DNA from 2 places in the Bradyrhizobium ingae genome. Region 2 is predicted to be linked to the other one. Evidence: predicted binding sites of a transcription regulator. Region 2 holds the regulator's gene; the other holds the start of a gene.
What was found. Region 2 encodes LexA, which represses DNA repair genes until DNA is damaged. Its sites were predicted from a motif close to TGTTCNNNNTGTGTTCNG; they were not measured.
Positions count from the first base shown of each region.

Region 1: a site for LexA is predicted at 2,281-2,298, ahead of ACV1FX_RS31135 (ImuA family protein). Genes of this name have one in related genera too.

Region 1 covers NZ_JBVUBB010000030.1:42,926-50,044, reverse strand. The annotation lists gene ACV1FX_RS31140 (Y-family DNA polymerase) at 1-1,531, opposite strand, end outside; gene ACV1FX_RS31135 (ImuA family protein) at 1,422-2,213, opposite strand; gene ACV1FX_RS31130 (UdgX family uracil-DNA binding protein) at 2,382-3,779, shown strand; gene ACV1FX_RS31125 (inorganic phosphate transporter) at 3,888-5,510, shown strand; gene ACV1FX_RS31120 (hypothetical protein) at 5,746-7,119, shown strand, end outside.
Region 2 covers NZ_JBVUBB010000004.1:387,818-395,979, reverse strand. The annotation lists gene ACV1FX_RS09070 (ComEC/Rec2 family competence protein) at 1-589, shown strand, start outside; gene ACV1FX_RS09065 (hypothetical protein) at 597-1,034, opposite strand; gene lexA (transcriptional repressor LexA) at 1,623-2,321, opposite strand; gene ACV1FX_RS09055 (molybdopterin molybdotransferase MoeA) at 2,498-3,709, opposite strand; gene ACV1FX_RS09050 (hypothetical protein) at 3,937-4,113, shown strand; gene ACV1FX_RS09045 (hypothetical protein) at 4,215-4,448, opposite strand; gene ACV1FX_RS09040 (HAD family hydrolase) at 4,589-5,218, opposite strand; gene ACV1FX_RS09035 (alpha-hydroxy acid oxidase) at 5,228-6,361, opposite strand; gene ACV1FX_RS09030 (S41 family peptidase) at 6,657-7,994, shown strand; gene ACV1FX_RS09025 (bifunctional diguanylate cyclase/phosphodiesterase) at 8,117-8,162, opposite strand, start outside.

The DNA.
Region 1 (7,119 bases), on a different contig from region 2:
CACGAAAGTAGTCCCGTGTGAGCTGCTTGCCGTCCTGCCGCCACCATTCCATCGCGATGCGCTCGGGCCCTTCCACCCGCACCACTGCATGCAGCGCGCGGCGCCAGGTGAATTGATGCGGCGCACCGTCAGGCACGGTCGCGAACGGCACCTTGATCGGCTCCGGTCTGTTGAACAGCCGCAACGGACGCAGCGGTGGCTCGTTTGCGACGCGCGATGGCCATTCAGCCTGCGCGGCAGCGGCGAGATGATGCTGCGCGGGCGCAGCCAGCACGGCGCACTCCGGGATATGCGTATCCTGTGGCAGGTGCACGACGACGCGCTTGCCGCCGATTCGCGCAGCGATGCGATCGACCAGCGCGGCGAGTTCGTCATTGTCATGGACGTGCGCGTCGAGATCGCGCTGCTCCTGCACGACGATCTCGGTGCGACTCGCCGAGAGACGGACCATGTCGAAGCCGAAGCCGGGATCGAGGGGATCGGCGAGTGTGTCGAGCCGCTCGCGAAACAGACGATCGACGACCTTGCTTTGCGTGACGGGACGCCCGGTCTCGACCATGATCGCGCGCACCACGCCATCGGTGCGGAAGAATGCCGCTTCAAGCCGGCGCGCACCCTTGCCCTGCTTCTCCATTGAGGTAACAAGCGTATCCGCAAGCCGCGACAGCGTCATCGCGATCATGGTGTCAGTCGCGATCGGCTCGGCGAAGCGCTTTTCCACGATGTAGTCAGGCAACGGTTTTCGCGGGCTGATCGGCGCATCGCCCTGCCCCAGCGCATGCGCGAGCAGCGTCGAGAAGCGCGCACCGAAGCGCGCAGTGATCTCGTGGGGGCTGCGCGAAGCAACATCGCCGATGGTCTTCAGGCCGGCGCGGCGCAGACCCGTGGCGATGGCGTCATCCGCGCCGAGCGCCGAGACCGGGAAACGGTTGATTGCTTCCGCCTCCGCGCCATCGGCAACGATGGTGCCAGGTGCCTGCCGCGTCAGCGTGCGCGCGCAAACGGAAGTGCCGGCGATCGCCGCGCTGACCGCAAAACCCTGCCGTGCCAACGCACGAACGAGCGCCTGCAACAGATTGGCTTCGCCGCCGAACAGATGCGCGCAGCCGGTGATGTCGAGAAAGAGGCCATGCGGGGGATCGAGCGCCACCAGCGGGGTGAAGCAATCGCACCAGTCGGCGATATCCTCGAGCGTCCTGGCATCCGCCGCGACATCGGCGTCGAACACCTTGATGTCTGGACAGATCGCGCGGGCATTCGCCAGCGGCTGGCCGATATGCAGACCGAGGCGCCCAGCCGCTTCATCGAGCGCGTAGATCGAAAGCGCGTTGCTTTCCTTGGCAACGACGATGCTCGGTTCATCTTTTCGTTTTAACGCGTTTTCTCCACCCGAACCGATATCCACTTCGCCTGGAAACGCTTTACCCGGCCTTTCGCTGATGAGCGAAAGCACCCGCTTGATGCGATCGACGGGCAGGCGCGGCAGCCACAGGCTGAGGATACGACGACGGTTCGCTGAACTGGCACTCATCACATTTCCATTCCATGATCCACCGGCCGACCGGGCCATGACGATTGCGAACGAGCTCGGCATCGAAGCAAGGCGCGCCCCAGGCGCTCCACACAGGTCCAGGCGGCGAATGCGCCGCCCGCAACATCCATCTGGTTTCCGCGGTCGACGGCAGAGGGTTTGCCGCCATCCGCAGCAGCAGCCCGGTCACGCCGGAAGCCTGGGCTGCAAGCGTGAGCTTGCGGCTTGCCACGAGATCGAACTGTTTCGTCTCGCCCCAGAGCTCGAGCACGACGGCACCCAGCGCATCGCAGGCAAGCGCATCTGCTGACGTCCGCAGCGCGCTCTCGGCATCGGCAGCGCGCACCACCACCACGCGGCGCGGATCGAGACCGAACTCGGCCAGCCCACTCATCGACAGCGCGCCCGCCTCGATTTCCGAAAAATCCTGGCGCACCCACAGCAGCGGGCGGCGCGCCATCACGCGACCTGCAAGGCCGGAGACAAACCCCGTCGCAACCGTGCCCTGGCGTCCCTCGCAAAACACTTCGTGGATCGCCGCGCGCGCCAGCCCGCCCTGCAACGCGTCGTCTGCTTCCGGGTGGCCGAGCGCCACGCGATCGCGATGATGCGCGGCTTCCGACGTTTCGATGCGCTCGATCTGGCCGCGCAAAGCCGCAAGCGCGCTTGTGCGTGCGCTCATGCTCGCTGCTCCTTTGCCTGATGGGTCGCCAGGATCGTCAGAAAGACAAACGATCGGCTGGCTCATTTGTTCATGATATGTTCTAATATAAAGCTAACAGCGCCACTGGAGTCAATCGAATTGGCGCGCCCGCGGATTCATGAGCGGAATCAATAGGATTCAAGTGCCATGTACCTCATCACCCTTGATAGCGAGACTGATTTTGACGGCTGGCGTAAAGCCGCACGCGCGCTGGCACTGCATCACATCGCCCCGGTGGACGTGACGTGGGACGTGCAGGGCCCAACCAAGGATCAGATGCCGCCCGGCCTGTCCGAAGCGCCGAGCCTGCCGCCGATCGAGATCGAGAGCACCTTCAACGTCCCGGCCAATTTCATCGAGCTTGCGCGCGTCGCGATCCTCAATCGCGACGGCGAACGCTTTGCGCTGCTTTATCGCCTGCTATGGCGGTTGAAAGCCGATCACGACCTCCTCGGACTGATGACCGATCCCGACGTGGCACTGGCCATGACGATGGCTAACGCCGTGCATCGCGACGTGCAACGCATGCGCGATGTCATCCGTTTCCGCGAGATCGGACGCGAGCAGAAGGCACATTACGCCGCCTGGTTCGTGCCGGAGCATCACATCGTCGCATTCGCGGCGCCCTTTTTCGCGCGCCGCTATGCCGACATGCCCTGGTCGATCCTGACGCCCGATATTTGCGCCCATTGGGACGGCCACGTCATCTCCTTCACGCCGGGGATCAGCCGGACGGAGATGCCGGCATCAAACCGATTGGAGGAAACCTGGCGCCGCCATTTCAATCCTGATCGGCCGATCGCAGCGGAAACATCCGACAAGCGCGCGAGGAACCTCCCGGAAGCCTCGATACTTGAACCTCTGCTCGCCGATGCCGAACGCTGGACCGGCGGACGGACCACCCTGCGTCCCGAGGCCTCCATGCCACGCAAACCCGCCGCCGATGATCTCGAAACGCTCCGCGAGGAAGCCGCCCATTGCCGCGCCTGCCATCTCTACAAGGATGCAACACAGACCGTGTTCGGCGAAGGCCCCAAGAGCGCCACCATCATGCTGGTCGGCGAACAGCCGGGCGACAAGGAAGACATCGCCGGCCACCCCTTCGTGGGACCGGCCGGGCAGATGCTCGATCGCGCACTGGAAGAGGCCGGCGTCGATCGCAGGAAGGTCTACGTCACCAACGCGGTGAAGCATTTCAAGTTTGTACCGCGCGGGAAAATCCGCCTGCACCAGAAGCCGAACACGCCGGAGATCCGTGCCTGCCGGCAATGGTATGAACGGGAACTGGCAGCGCTCAAGCCCAGCCTCGTCGTCGCGATGGGCGCGACCGCCGCGCAATGCGTGTTCGGCAAGATCACCCCGATCGGCAAGAACCGCGGCCGGCTGATCGACCTCGCCGACGGCCGCAAGGCGCTGGTGACGGTGCATCCGTCCTACCTGTTGCGGCTGCCGGACCCCAAGGCCAAGGAGCTGGAATACCAGCGCTTCGTCGACGATCTCAGGATCGCGGCCGGATTCCGGGAAAAATCGGCACGAGCTGCGTGACGTAGCTCACGCTGCGCCGCAGCAGATACCGGTGGAGAAGCACCGTCATTTCAACTGCCTGTCACATGCCGCGCGCAAAATCGGGGCACAGGGACAGGAGAGTTTTCAATGAGTGACCTTGCTTTACCCGGCTCCATCGAGCCGGCCTTGCGGAGGGGCCCCGACCTCGACCGCGGTTTTCATCCGCTGACCGGCATTATTTACATGGGGATCATCGCCGCGGCGCTGCTCTTCGTCGCCTACAGCATCTGGGTCGACGTCGATGCGACCGGCACGCAGGTCAAGAGCATTGCGCCCTTCCTCATGCTCTTCGTCGCGCTGCTCATCGCGCTCGGATTCGAGTTCGTGAACGGCTTCCACGACACCGCCAATGCGGTCGCAACCGTCATCTACACTCGCTCGCTGCCCGCCCACATCGCCGTGGTCTGGTCCGGCATGTTCAACCTGTTCGGCGTGCTGCTGTCATCGGGCGCAGTCGCGTTCGGCATCGTCTCGCTGCTGCCGGTGGAGTTGATCCTCCAGGTCGGCTCGAGCGCCGGCTTCGCCATGGTGTTCGCACTTCTGATCGCAGCGATCATCTGGAACGTTGGCACGTGGTATTTCGGCCTGCCGGCGTCGAGCTCGCACACGCTGATCGGCTCGATCATGGGCGTCGGCATCATGAACGCGGTCCTGCATGGCCGCAGCGGCACCTCGGGCGTTGACTGGACCCAGGCCACCAATATCGGCAAGGCGCTGCTGCTGTCGCCGCTGTTCGGCTTCGCGCTCGCCGCCGGCCTGCTCCTGATCCTGCGTACCGTGCTGTTGCGTGCAACGCCCGCTCTGTTCGGCGAGCCGAAGGGCGATCAGCCGCCGCCGTGGTGGATCCGCGGCATCCTGATCCTTACCTGCACACTGGTGAGCTTCTTCCACGGCTCCAATGACGGCCAGAAGGGCATGGGCCTGATCATGCTGATCCTGATCGGCACCGTGCCGACGGCCTATGCGCTCAACCGCGCGCTGCCGGCGAGCCAGATCGAGGCGTTCACCGCGAACTCGGAGGCCGCGAGCAGGGTGATCGAGGCCAAGGCTGCCGGCTACAACGTGATCGGCAACCCGCGCCCCGCGGTGACCAACTACGTCGCTCAACACGAGGTCAACGGCGGCACGTTCCCGTCGCTCGCTGTGCTCGTGCGTGACATCGCAAAGCAGGTTACCACCTACGGATCGCTGGCGAAGGTGCCGGCGGAACTCGTCGGCAACACCCGCAACGACATGTACCTCGTCTCGGAAGCGATCCGTTTCCTGATGAAGGACAAGGAGGCCGAGCTCAGCGCCGACGACGTCGCCGTGCTCACCGCCTACAAGGGCTCGCTCGATAGCGCCACGAAGTTCATCCCCGGCTGGGTGAAGATCGTGGTCGCCATCGCGCTTGGCCTCGGCACCATGGTCGGCTGGAAGCGCATCGTCGTCACGGTCGGCGAGAAGATCGGCAAGACGCACCTGACCTACGCGCAAGGCGCCTGCGCCGAGATCACCGCAGCCGCCACCATTGCCGCCGCCGACGTCTACGGCCTGCCGGTCTCGACCACGCACGTGCTGTCATCCGGCATCGCCGGCACCATGGCGGCAAACGGCTCCGGTCTGCAATGGGCGACGATCCGCAACATCGCAATGGCCTGGGTGCTGACGCTGCCGGCCGCGATGATCATCTCGGGCGTGCTGTACTACGTCTTCTCGCGCGTGTTCTGAAGACACATCCGGGTCCACCGTCAATCCACGAGCAAGGCCCGCGCCAGTTGGCGCGGGCCTTGTGCTTTGCCCGGCATCAAGGTGCAAAATTACCTGTCGCCGCAACTACATCTTCAGATTGTAAACCGTCCTCGCGCAGGCTTACAATGCGCGCTGATCCATGGCCGGGCGGCCCAGCTGGCCGCCGACGCCGCATTGCGGATCGAACATTTTTTTTCGCGGGGTTGATCATTTCATGACCACCGTATCCGAACAGCCTGCTGCGACGATCGCACCGTCGCAAAGCTTTGGACCGACCGAGGTCAGATCCGAGATCAAGGCCAACGACGGGCCGCAGGTCGTGGCCGGAGAGGTCTGGTCATTCAGCGCCTGCGGCCGCTGGAAGGACTGGTGGATATCCTGCGGTCCTGAGGGCTATCGCAACTTCATCGCAGACATCTTCCAGATCGAGCCGCGCTTTGCCGGCCAAAACTGGTTCTGCCTGTGTGCCGAAATCGAAGGCACCGGCGAACGCTTCCCGATCGGACGCGGATGCACGCACCGCTTCCGTACATCCGGCAAGGTGATCCTCTATGCCAATGACCTGCTCAGCAAGTACGGCAACAATCACGGCTCCGTCACGGTGACGGGCGCGCGTGGCGGCGTCGCCGTCAGCAACGCCGATACTGATCCCGAGGCGTTCGAGGGGCTGACCGGGCGCTGGCACCTGATCCGTCGGACGTTCGAAATGACCCGCGGCATCGGCACGCTGGCAATCCTCGTGCTCGGAGCTTGCCTCATCCTCGCTTTGCTGCCGCAAGGCGTCGATCTCGTGCGTTCCATCGGCGATGACTCGCTCGATGCGCCCAAGCATCAGCTCATCGCTTTCGTGCTCGGCCTGCTGTTCCTCGGAATCCAGTCCTGGCTCTGGCCGCGGCTGCTGATCGATTTCAACTACGGCCTGGACCGAACGACGTGGCGGCCGAGATGGCTGCTCGAATGGGGGCCACGCGTATTGGGCGTTGCACCCTTCGTGCTGGTGCTGATCGCGCTGTTGCGCATTCCGCAACGACATCTCGGTCTGCCCTTCCTTCTGGTCGGCGTCGCACTGGGATTCCTGGTTTTCCTGATCAAGCGCGAAGACTGGACCAGGCGTTTTCGCACGGCCAACGAACGCATCGGCTTTGCGCGCTGGTGGGTCGGCATCTGCCTGCTGCTGGCGCCTGTGCTGATGGTGTTTGCGGCTCTCGCGCCGGTGTTGTTCGGCCACGTCCTCGGCGCCCCCGCGGTCGTCTTCATCGGCCTGGGCCTGATCATCCCACCGACCATCATCGCTATCCAGACGGGAGGCGGCCTTCGCCTGCCCATCGTGGCAAGTACGTTGCTCGCCGCTGCCGTGTTCAGTCTCTGGATGGATAACCACACCGTCGGCCGCCGGGCCTTCGGACGCGGTCCCGGGCCGCTTCCCGTCGCATCGCGGATATCGCTCCCCGAAGCCTACACGATGTGGCGATCAAAACAGAAGGATCCCCCGAAGGACGGCGCGCTCCCGATCGTGCTGGTCGCGTCCGAAGGCGGCGCATCGCGCGCCGGAGACTGGACCGCGGAAGTTCTGGGCGCGCTGCATCGG
Region 2 (8,162 bases):
GACGGGCGCCATCGTGCTGGCGCTTGCAATTGGCTGGGCGCTGCACGTGCGCCAGCCCGACGTTCTGATTGCAGGCGACGGCCACAGCGTCGCGGTGCGCGGCAGGGACGGCCAGCTGCACCTGATCCGAACCGGCAAGGACAATTTTCTTCTCAAGGAATGGCTTGCGGCCGATGCCGATCCGCGCAGTGTGACTGATGCGTCGCTCACCGACGGTGTCTCATGCGACGAGGCCGGCTGCGTGGCGTCACTCGCCGATGGTCGTCTGGTTGCGCTCCCGCTGCGTGTCGATGCGCTGGCGGATGATTGCAGCCGCGCCGCGCTGGTCGTGACTGCAAAGCCTGCAGCAATCGATTGCGCGGCGATGGTCGTGGATCGCGACCGCCTGAAGACACAAGGTGCCCTTGCGCTCTCGCGCGAGGGCGACGGTTTCACGTTGCAAACGGTGAAAGCAAGGGGCGCAAACCGCCCTTGGTCGCCGGCTGGGGCCGGCGATAGCGATTTCGAGCTCAACCTCGCACCGCGGCCGGCCACTCCGCGCAGCAAAGATGCTACGCCGTCGGAGGCCGACCTGCAGGCCGAGGAATGAAGACGCGTCAGCCGATCGGCAGGCGCGTCGTGGGCGTCGGGGTCGTGTGCTGTTCGACGGCGGGCTGCTCTGTCTTCTCGCCGAGCGGCTGCGTCACCGGCAACTGCAGAACCGTGGCACGCTGTCCTTCGACGAGCTGCGTCACCAGCACGTAGTTGCCGTCTGGGAATTCGATCGCATCATGATGACGATCGGGAATGTGCGGATCAACCTTGCCGAATTTGCCGACGCGCGAATTGACGGTGCGCGTCCAGATCCAGCGATTGTCGTAGCGGACGTTGTCGGCGAAGGCGAGCTCGGTGCCGGGCAGGAGGCAGACGGCAACCGAGAGATCGCGCTCCGACGCAAATCCACGCGTCGAGGTGCCGCGGAAGGTTGTCGTGACGATCGTCTCGCCGACTTGAGCGGGGCGGGTCGCAACGGCATGCAGGCTGTAGTCACACATCGAAGTGCTCCTCATGCGAGATAGCCGGTCCGCGCCCCCCGGAGGCGCAGGCCTCTATCAGAGTGGAAGCCTTCGAGTGTATCGCGTTTGTGGGCAAATCTGCGGCCCGACTGCGCGCCGCCCGATCACTTTATCTTTCCCGGCAAACCAGGAACAAAGCCTCTCGCTACTAGTCTATCTTGGTTCACACCATTCACTCGCACGAGTTTTCATCAGCGGCCGGCAGGAGCGGAGTACCCCGAAGAAGGACAGCTCGCCCTGCGGCGCAGGTGCGATCGCATTGTTGGCGTTGCGGCATGGCGCACTGGTCGCCGCGTGCTCCGTCTTGCGGACGGAATGGTGGTGTTGCGCTGCGTCGCTCGTGGATGTCGAGCGATCAAGGCCGCCGAGATCACGCTCAAAATCTCTATCGCCGGGCTGTTTCCCTGCATCATAAACAGCGCCTTCGCGCCTGCGGTGCTCGAGGATCTAGCTCTGCGCAGGCGCGTGACAATCGCGTGGAGAAACGAAAACGCCGTCGTCGCGGAGCGGACAATCCATCCGCGCCGTCTTGTCGATCGATCACCGGCCGGCCGCCGGAGAGGGCAGTCAGTACTTCCGGTACAGGCCGATCAGCTTGCCCTGAATCTTCACCCGGTTCGGCGGCAGGATGCGCACCTCATAGGCGGTGTTGGCGGGCTCCAGCGCGATCGACGCGCCGCGGCGGCGGAAGCGCTTCAGCGTCGCTTCCTCGTCGTCGATCAGTGCCACGACGATGTCGCCGGTATCGGCAGTCTCGTTACGCTGGATCAGCGCCATGTCGCCATCCAGGATCCCGGCGTCGACCATCGAGTCGCCGCGTACTTCGAGCGCGTAGTGCTCGCCCGAGCCGAGCATGTCCGGAGGGACGCTGATGGTGTGGCTGCGGGTCTGTAAGGCCTCGATCGGCGTGCCGGCCGCGATCCGTCCCATCACGGGCACGGCGACCGGACGCTCGCCGTCGTCAACCGGAGCGCTTGTGCTTCGTACCTTGCCGAGATTGCCTTCGATGACGCTCGGCGTGAAGCCGCGGCGGCCGGCACCTGCGGCCTGAAGTTCGGGCAGCTTGATGACCTCGATGGCGCGCGCGCGGTTGGGTAGGCGGCGGATGAAGCCGCGCTCTTCCAGCGCGGTGATCAGGCGGTGGATGCCCGACTTCGAGCGCAGATCGAGCGCGTCCTTCATTTCGTCGAAGGAGGGCGGCACGCCGCTTTCCTTGAGGCGCTCACTGATGAACCGCAGAAGCTCGTATTGTTTGCGCGTTAACATCTTGACCAAGTCCCCCGGTTGACGTCGTTCGATTCCGAGACGCAAGATTCAGCAGAACCCGCTAGATGCTCGAAACAAATCATGAACGGACACTATATGTTCGATATGTGTTCCGCAACCACTTAATTTTGTGTGAACGCCGCCAAGGTTCGCGCCACGGACGAATCAGATTGCGTTCACACGGGAAGCCGCAACACCTCGCAAGGCGTGCCTGCTTCGGCTTTCGGTGCGAACGGCGCCCGCACGAGAAGTCCCTGTGCCATAGCGAGATTCGCAAGCAGCGAGGAGTCCTGGTGGTTGACGGGAACGGCCACGAGCGTGCCGTCCTCGCGCTCCTCGAGCCGGGCGCGCAAGTAATCCTCGCGGACGTCGTTAGGCCCGACGTCGCGCCCGAGCACGGCGCGCTCGCGGCGGTGATGAACGCGAGAGCGGCCAGCAAGAGCGCGAATCAAGGGCACCATGAACAGGAAGCCGCAGACATAGGACGAGACCGGATTGCCGGGCAGGCCGATCACCCGCATCGCGCCGAGATGGCCGTGCATCATCGGCTTGCCTGGCCGCATCGCGATTTTCCAGAACGCCATCTCGAAGCCTTCGGCTTGAAGCGCCGGCCTGACCAGATCGTGGTCACCGACAGAAGCCCCGCCGGTCGTGATCAGGATGTCGGCGCCGCTCTCGCGGGCCCGGCGGATGCCGGCGGTGGTCGCCGCAACGGTATCGGCGGCAATGCCGAGATCGATCGTTTCTGCGCCCTCGGCCCGCGCCAGCGCGTGCAGGGCGTAGCCGTTGGAAAAAACGATCTGGCCCGCGGCCGGCGTCGAGCCCGGCATCACCAGCTCGTCGCCGGTCGCGAGAAGCGCGACCCTTGGCCGGCGGCGGACGGCAAGCTCCGGATGGTTCATGCCGGCGGCCAGTGAGAGGTCGCGTTCGGTCAGCCTGGCTCCCTGTCGCAGGAGCACGTCGCCCTCGCGGAAGTCGACGCCGGCGGGACGGATGTGCCGTCCGGCGATCGCTGCCTCCTTGATCGTGACGCGCTTGCCGTCAGCGACCGTGTCCTCCTGAATCACCACCGCATCCGCGCCGTCGGGCACCACGCCGCCGGTGAATATCCGCACCGCCTCTCCAGGGCCAACCGATCCCGCGAACGGCCGCCCGGCCGCGACCTCGCCGATCACGGTGAGCTCTGCGCCTGCCGCTGCCGCATCGGCCGCGCGCACCGCATAGCCGTCCATCGCCGACATCGCCTGCGGCGGCTGCGTACGCCGCGCCGCGACGTCGTGCGCCAGCACGCGATGGTAGGCCGCATCCAGCGCGACCATCTCCTCCGCCACGGGCGCGACGCCCGCAAGCACCGCGGCAAGCGCGTCGGACACCGGCATCAGGGCCACGGGCAAAACTCCTGCTGGGAGAATAATAATGACAGGTCGCGTTGCGTTCTAGCCGAGTGCGCGCATCGAGGCAAAAGGAGGGGGATCCGGAGGCGGAGACGAATTATCCCTCCGGCAGCAGAGGCCGAGGTGCCCTTTGGGACAATATCGTGCCGTCCCGCTTCGGGCTCAGACTTGTTGAGCGCCACTGCATGAAGGCGCGTCAGGAGACGTCCGGGAGAACCCTGATGGCAGAGACTTCAAAGCTGTCGGTTGAAAAGGCGCTCGAGAAGCTGCGCGGCGATGAGCCGCCGAAATCGAGGAGCGCAAAGCTTGACGAGGAGATCGAAGCGCTCAAGGAGAAGACGAACCGGATGCGCGCACAACGGCAGCGTCTCGATCGGCCCCAACCCAAGCGCAGTTGAGTGTGCTTACCTTGGTCGCCGCGCGATCGTCTCGATGACGAAAAAGACCGGAATGACGGTGGCCAGACATGCCACTGCGACGACCAGGCTCACGGCTAGCATCAGGTGGCTCCCGTTTTATTGTCCGGATCGACGTCCGGCGCCTTCAGGCTGTGATCCGTCTCGGGCAGGGGATCACCCTGCGATTTGAGATCCGCCGCCTTGCTGACCAGCTTGGCGGAGAGCTGTGAGTTCGACGTTGACTTGGCGAACTTGAGAAGGATGGAGGCTTGCTTGTTGAAGTAGGTCTTGCCCAACACGATCACGCGTCCGTTGTAGAGAATCCCAACGGGCATATGACTCTCGACGCGCTGATCCGTTCCGGGAACTCTGTACAAAAATACACAGAGTGAGTTGGTTCCACATTTTACTCGAAAAGTTCCTCGAGGCGCATGGAACCGAGTTCTGAGCTACCGCGGCAATATGGGCGTTCTTTTCACAGTCCCAGGGCCTTCAGCGCCTCACTGACGTCGCGAGGCGACGTCACGTGAACTGCGGTCAGCCCTCGTGCCCGCGCGCCTTCGACGTTTTCCGCGAGATCGTCGAAGAACACGATTCGCTGCGCCGGTACGCCGATCGCGGCAACGACATGGTCGAAGGCTTCCGCATCGGGTTTGCGCAGGCCGATGCTGGAGGACAGATAGAGCTCGCGGAAATGGCCAAGCAGGTCGGCATACTCCTTCGAGAAATATTCCACATGCGGCCGATTGGTGTTGGAGAAAACGTAGAGCGGCATGTGCTTCGCGGCACGCGGCAACAGGTTTGCGATGTCGGGCATCTCGCCCGCGAAGATCGCATTCCACCCCTCCAGGAACTGAGCGTCGGAGATTTCGATCTCGAGCGAGCGCCGCAGCGAGTCGAAATAGGCCTCGTCGCTGATCTTGCCGACCTCGTGCAGCCGATAGGCTTCGCTGTCCCGCACATAGCGCGCGACGATGGCCTGCGGTTCGCAGCCGGCATGTCCCGCCCAGCAGGCAATCGCCTTGGAGAAGTCGATGTCGAGCACCACGCGACCGAGATCGAACAGAAGCGCATCCGCGCAGCCGGGAGAGAGGAGGGAGGTCATTGCATCCTTTCAGTAGCGGTAGGGCTCGATATCCAGCAGTGGAAACGCGCTGAATACGTTTGGTGCGTTGGTAGCGGTCGCCGCATGCAGGCACGATGCGTTCACCTCGGCAAACGAAGTGGACCCGAGCAGCCCGAGACAGCGCAGCACTTCGTCTTCCAGCAGCTCCAGCATCCGCGTGATACCGGCTTCGCCGGCCGCGGCCAGGGCCCAGCACTGCAGGCGCCCGATGCCGACGATATCTGCGCCCATGGCGATCGCCTTGACGATATCGGTGCCGCGACAGAAGCCGCCATCGACCATGATCTTCGCGCGACCCTTCACGGCATCGACGATCTCCGGCAGCACATGCATGGTGCCACGGCCGTGATCGAGCTGGCGGCCGCCATGGTTGGAGACGTAGATCCATTCGACGCCATGGTCGAGCGCGATCAGCGCATCCTCGGCCGTCGCGATGCCTTTGATGATGAGCGGGATCTTGAACTTGTCCTTGATCAGCTTCACCGTCCGCCACTCCAGGCCCTTCTGGTAGTCGCCGCCGGTGGCGCGCAGCCGGCTCTCGCGAACATAGCGCTTGGCGATGTCGCGTTCGCGACGGCTGTAATGGGCGGTGTCGACCGTCAGGCAGAATGCGGCGTAGGAATTTTTCACCGCGCGGGCGACGACATCCTCGACGAAGGCGTCATCGCCACGGACATAGAGCTGATAGAAGCGGAGCGCATCGGGAGCTGCTTCCGCGGTCTTCTCGAGGCCCGGGTCCGACACCGAGCTCAGCATATGCGCCGCGCCGAAGGCGCCGGCACCGCGTGCAACCGAGGCTGCACCGTGCGGATCGAAGATTTCGAGCGCGCCGACCGGCGCCAGCACGACCGGCAGGCGCATCTTGCGGCCGAACTGCTCGACGGAACCGTCGACGCTGCGCATGTCGCGCAGCACCCGCGGGCGGAAGGCGATCTCGTCCAACGCCATGCGGTTGCGGCGCATCGTGGTCTCGGTCTCGGCGGCGCCGATGATATAGTCCCAGGCATTCTGGTTGAGGTTGGAGCGTGCCTTGCGGATGAATTCGTGCAGGTTCTGGAACGGCTCGTCGCTGGCGCCGAGTTCGACGTTTCGTTGGGGACGGATGCGGGGCGCTTCGTTCATTGTTATCCTCCCGAGAATTTGAAGCCGTATTCCATCGCCTAACCGGTTCGGCGCGCCAAAACCATCCCAAAATCGCATAGCTTGAACGCGTGGCCGGACGGGGCGATTCCCGCCCGGCGCGAAACCGGCCGGCGCACGTTGCCAAAAGTTTAGGCTGGGACGAAGCGATTCTTGCCGGATGCGAGCCCGACGTGGCGGACCGGCCTTGAAGAAAACAGAATGGTATTGTGAGACACGGGCTGGATCGCCATTTGCATGGCGGCTCCCAACCGCCAGCGAAAAGGCCAATCAATCCATGCGGAAAACCCTGCTGTTCCCCCTCGGCGCGCTGACCGGCGCGTGTTTGACTCTGCTGGCGACCTCTCCGCAAGGCGGGCACTGGGTGGCAAGAGCGGCGGCGGGCGCGGATGATGCCTATTCGCAACTGAACCTGTTCGGCGAGGTGTTCGAGCGGGTCAAGGCCAGCTACGTCGAGAAGCCCGACAACGCCAAGCTGATCGAGGGTGCCATCAACGGCATGGTGACCTCGCTCGATCCGCATTCGCGCTACATGAACGACAAGGCCTGGACCGAGATGCAGGAGACCACCTCCGGCGAATTCGGCGGGCTCGGCATCGAGGTCACGATGGAGGACGGCCTCGTCAAGGTCGTGGCGCCCATCGACGACACGCCGGCTTCCAAGGCCGGCCTCTTGTCCGGCGACCTCATCAGCAAGATCGATGGCGAGGCGGTGCTGGGCATGACGCTCGAGCAGGCCGTCAACAAGATGAAGGGTCCGGTCGACACCAAGACCAAGCTCACCATCGTGCGCAAGGGCGCCGACGCTCCGCTCGACGTTGCAATCACGCGCGAGATCATCCATGTGCGCCCGGTCCGGTTCCATACCGAGGGCGGTGATATCGGCTATATCCGCGTCACCTCGTTTAACGAGCAGACCACCGACGGCTTGCGCAAGGCGATCGCGTCGATCTCCAAGGATATCCCGCAGGAGAAGCTCGCAGGCTACGTCGTCGATCTCCGTAACAATCCGGGCGGGCTGCTCGACCAGGCGGTCTCGGTGTCGAGCGCCTTCCTCGCCCGCGGCGAGGTGGTATCGACCCGCGGCCGGAACCCGGAAGAGACCCAGCGCTTCACCGCGCATGGCGGCGACCTCACCAAGGGCAAGCCGCTGGTCGTGCTGATCAACGGCGGCTCGGCTTCCGCGTCCGAGATCGTGGCCGGCGCGCTGCATGACCACAAGCGTGCCACGCTGATCGGCACGCGATCGTTCGGCAAGGGCTCGGTTCAGACGATCATTCCGCTTGGCTCGGGCAGCGGCGCGCTGGCGCTGACCACCGCGCGCTACTACACCCCGTCGGGTCGCTCGATCCAGGCGCAGGGCATCGCGCCCGACATCGAGATCCTTCAGGACATCCCGCCGGAGCTGAAGGGCCGTGTCGACACGATGGCTGAATCCCAGATGCGCGGCCATCTCTCCGCAGCCGACGGCAGCGAGCAGACCGGCTCACAATCCTACGTTCCGCCGGAGGAGAAGGACGACAAGGCGCTGCACGCTGCCTTCGATTTCCTACACGGCGTGACCGTGAATGCGGCAGCCGCGAAGCCGGCCCAAAAGGCGGCGGTGCCGAACTAGGCTGCCGTCGTAGGGTGGGTCAGCCGTAGGCGTAATCCACCACTTCTCAAGGCTTGGAAAGCAAAGAGGTGGGTTGCGCTCCGCTAATCCACCCTGCGAATTGCGATGCGAAGGCCTGGCGCCTAGCCAGCCTCCCTGCGGCGGCTTTCGTGGCCGGTCCTCTCGGCA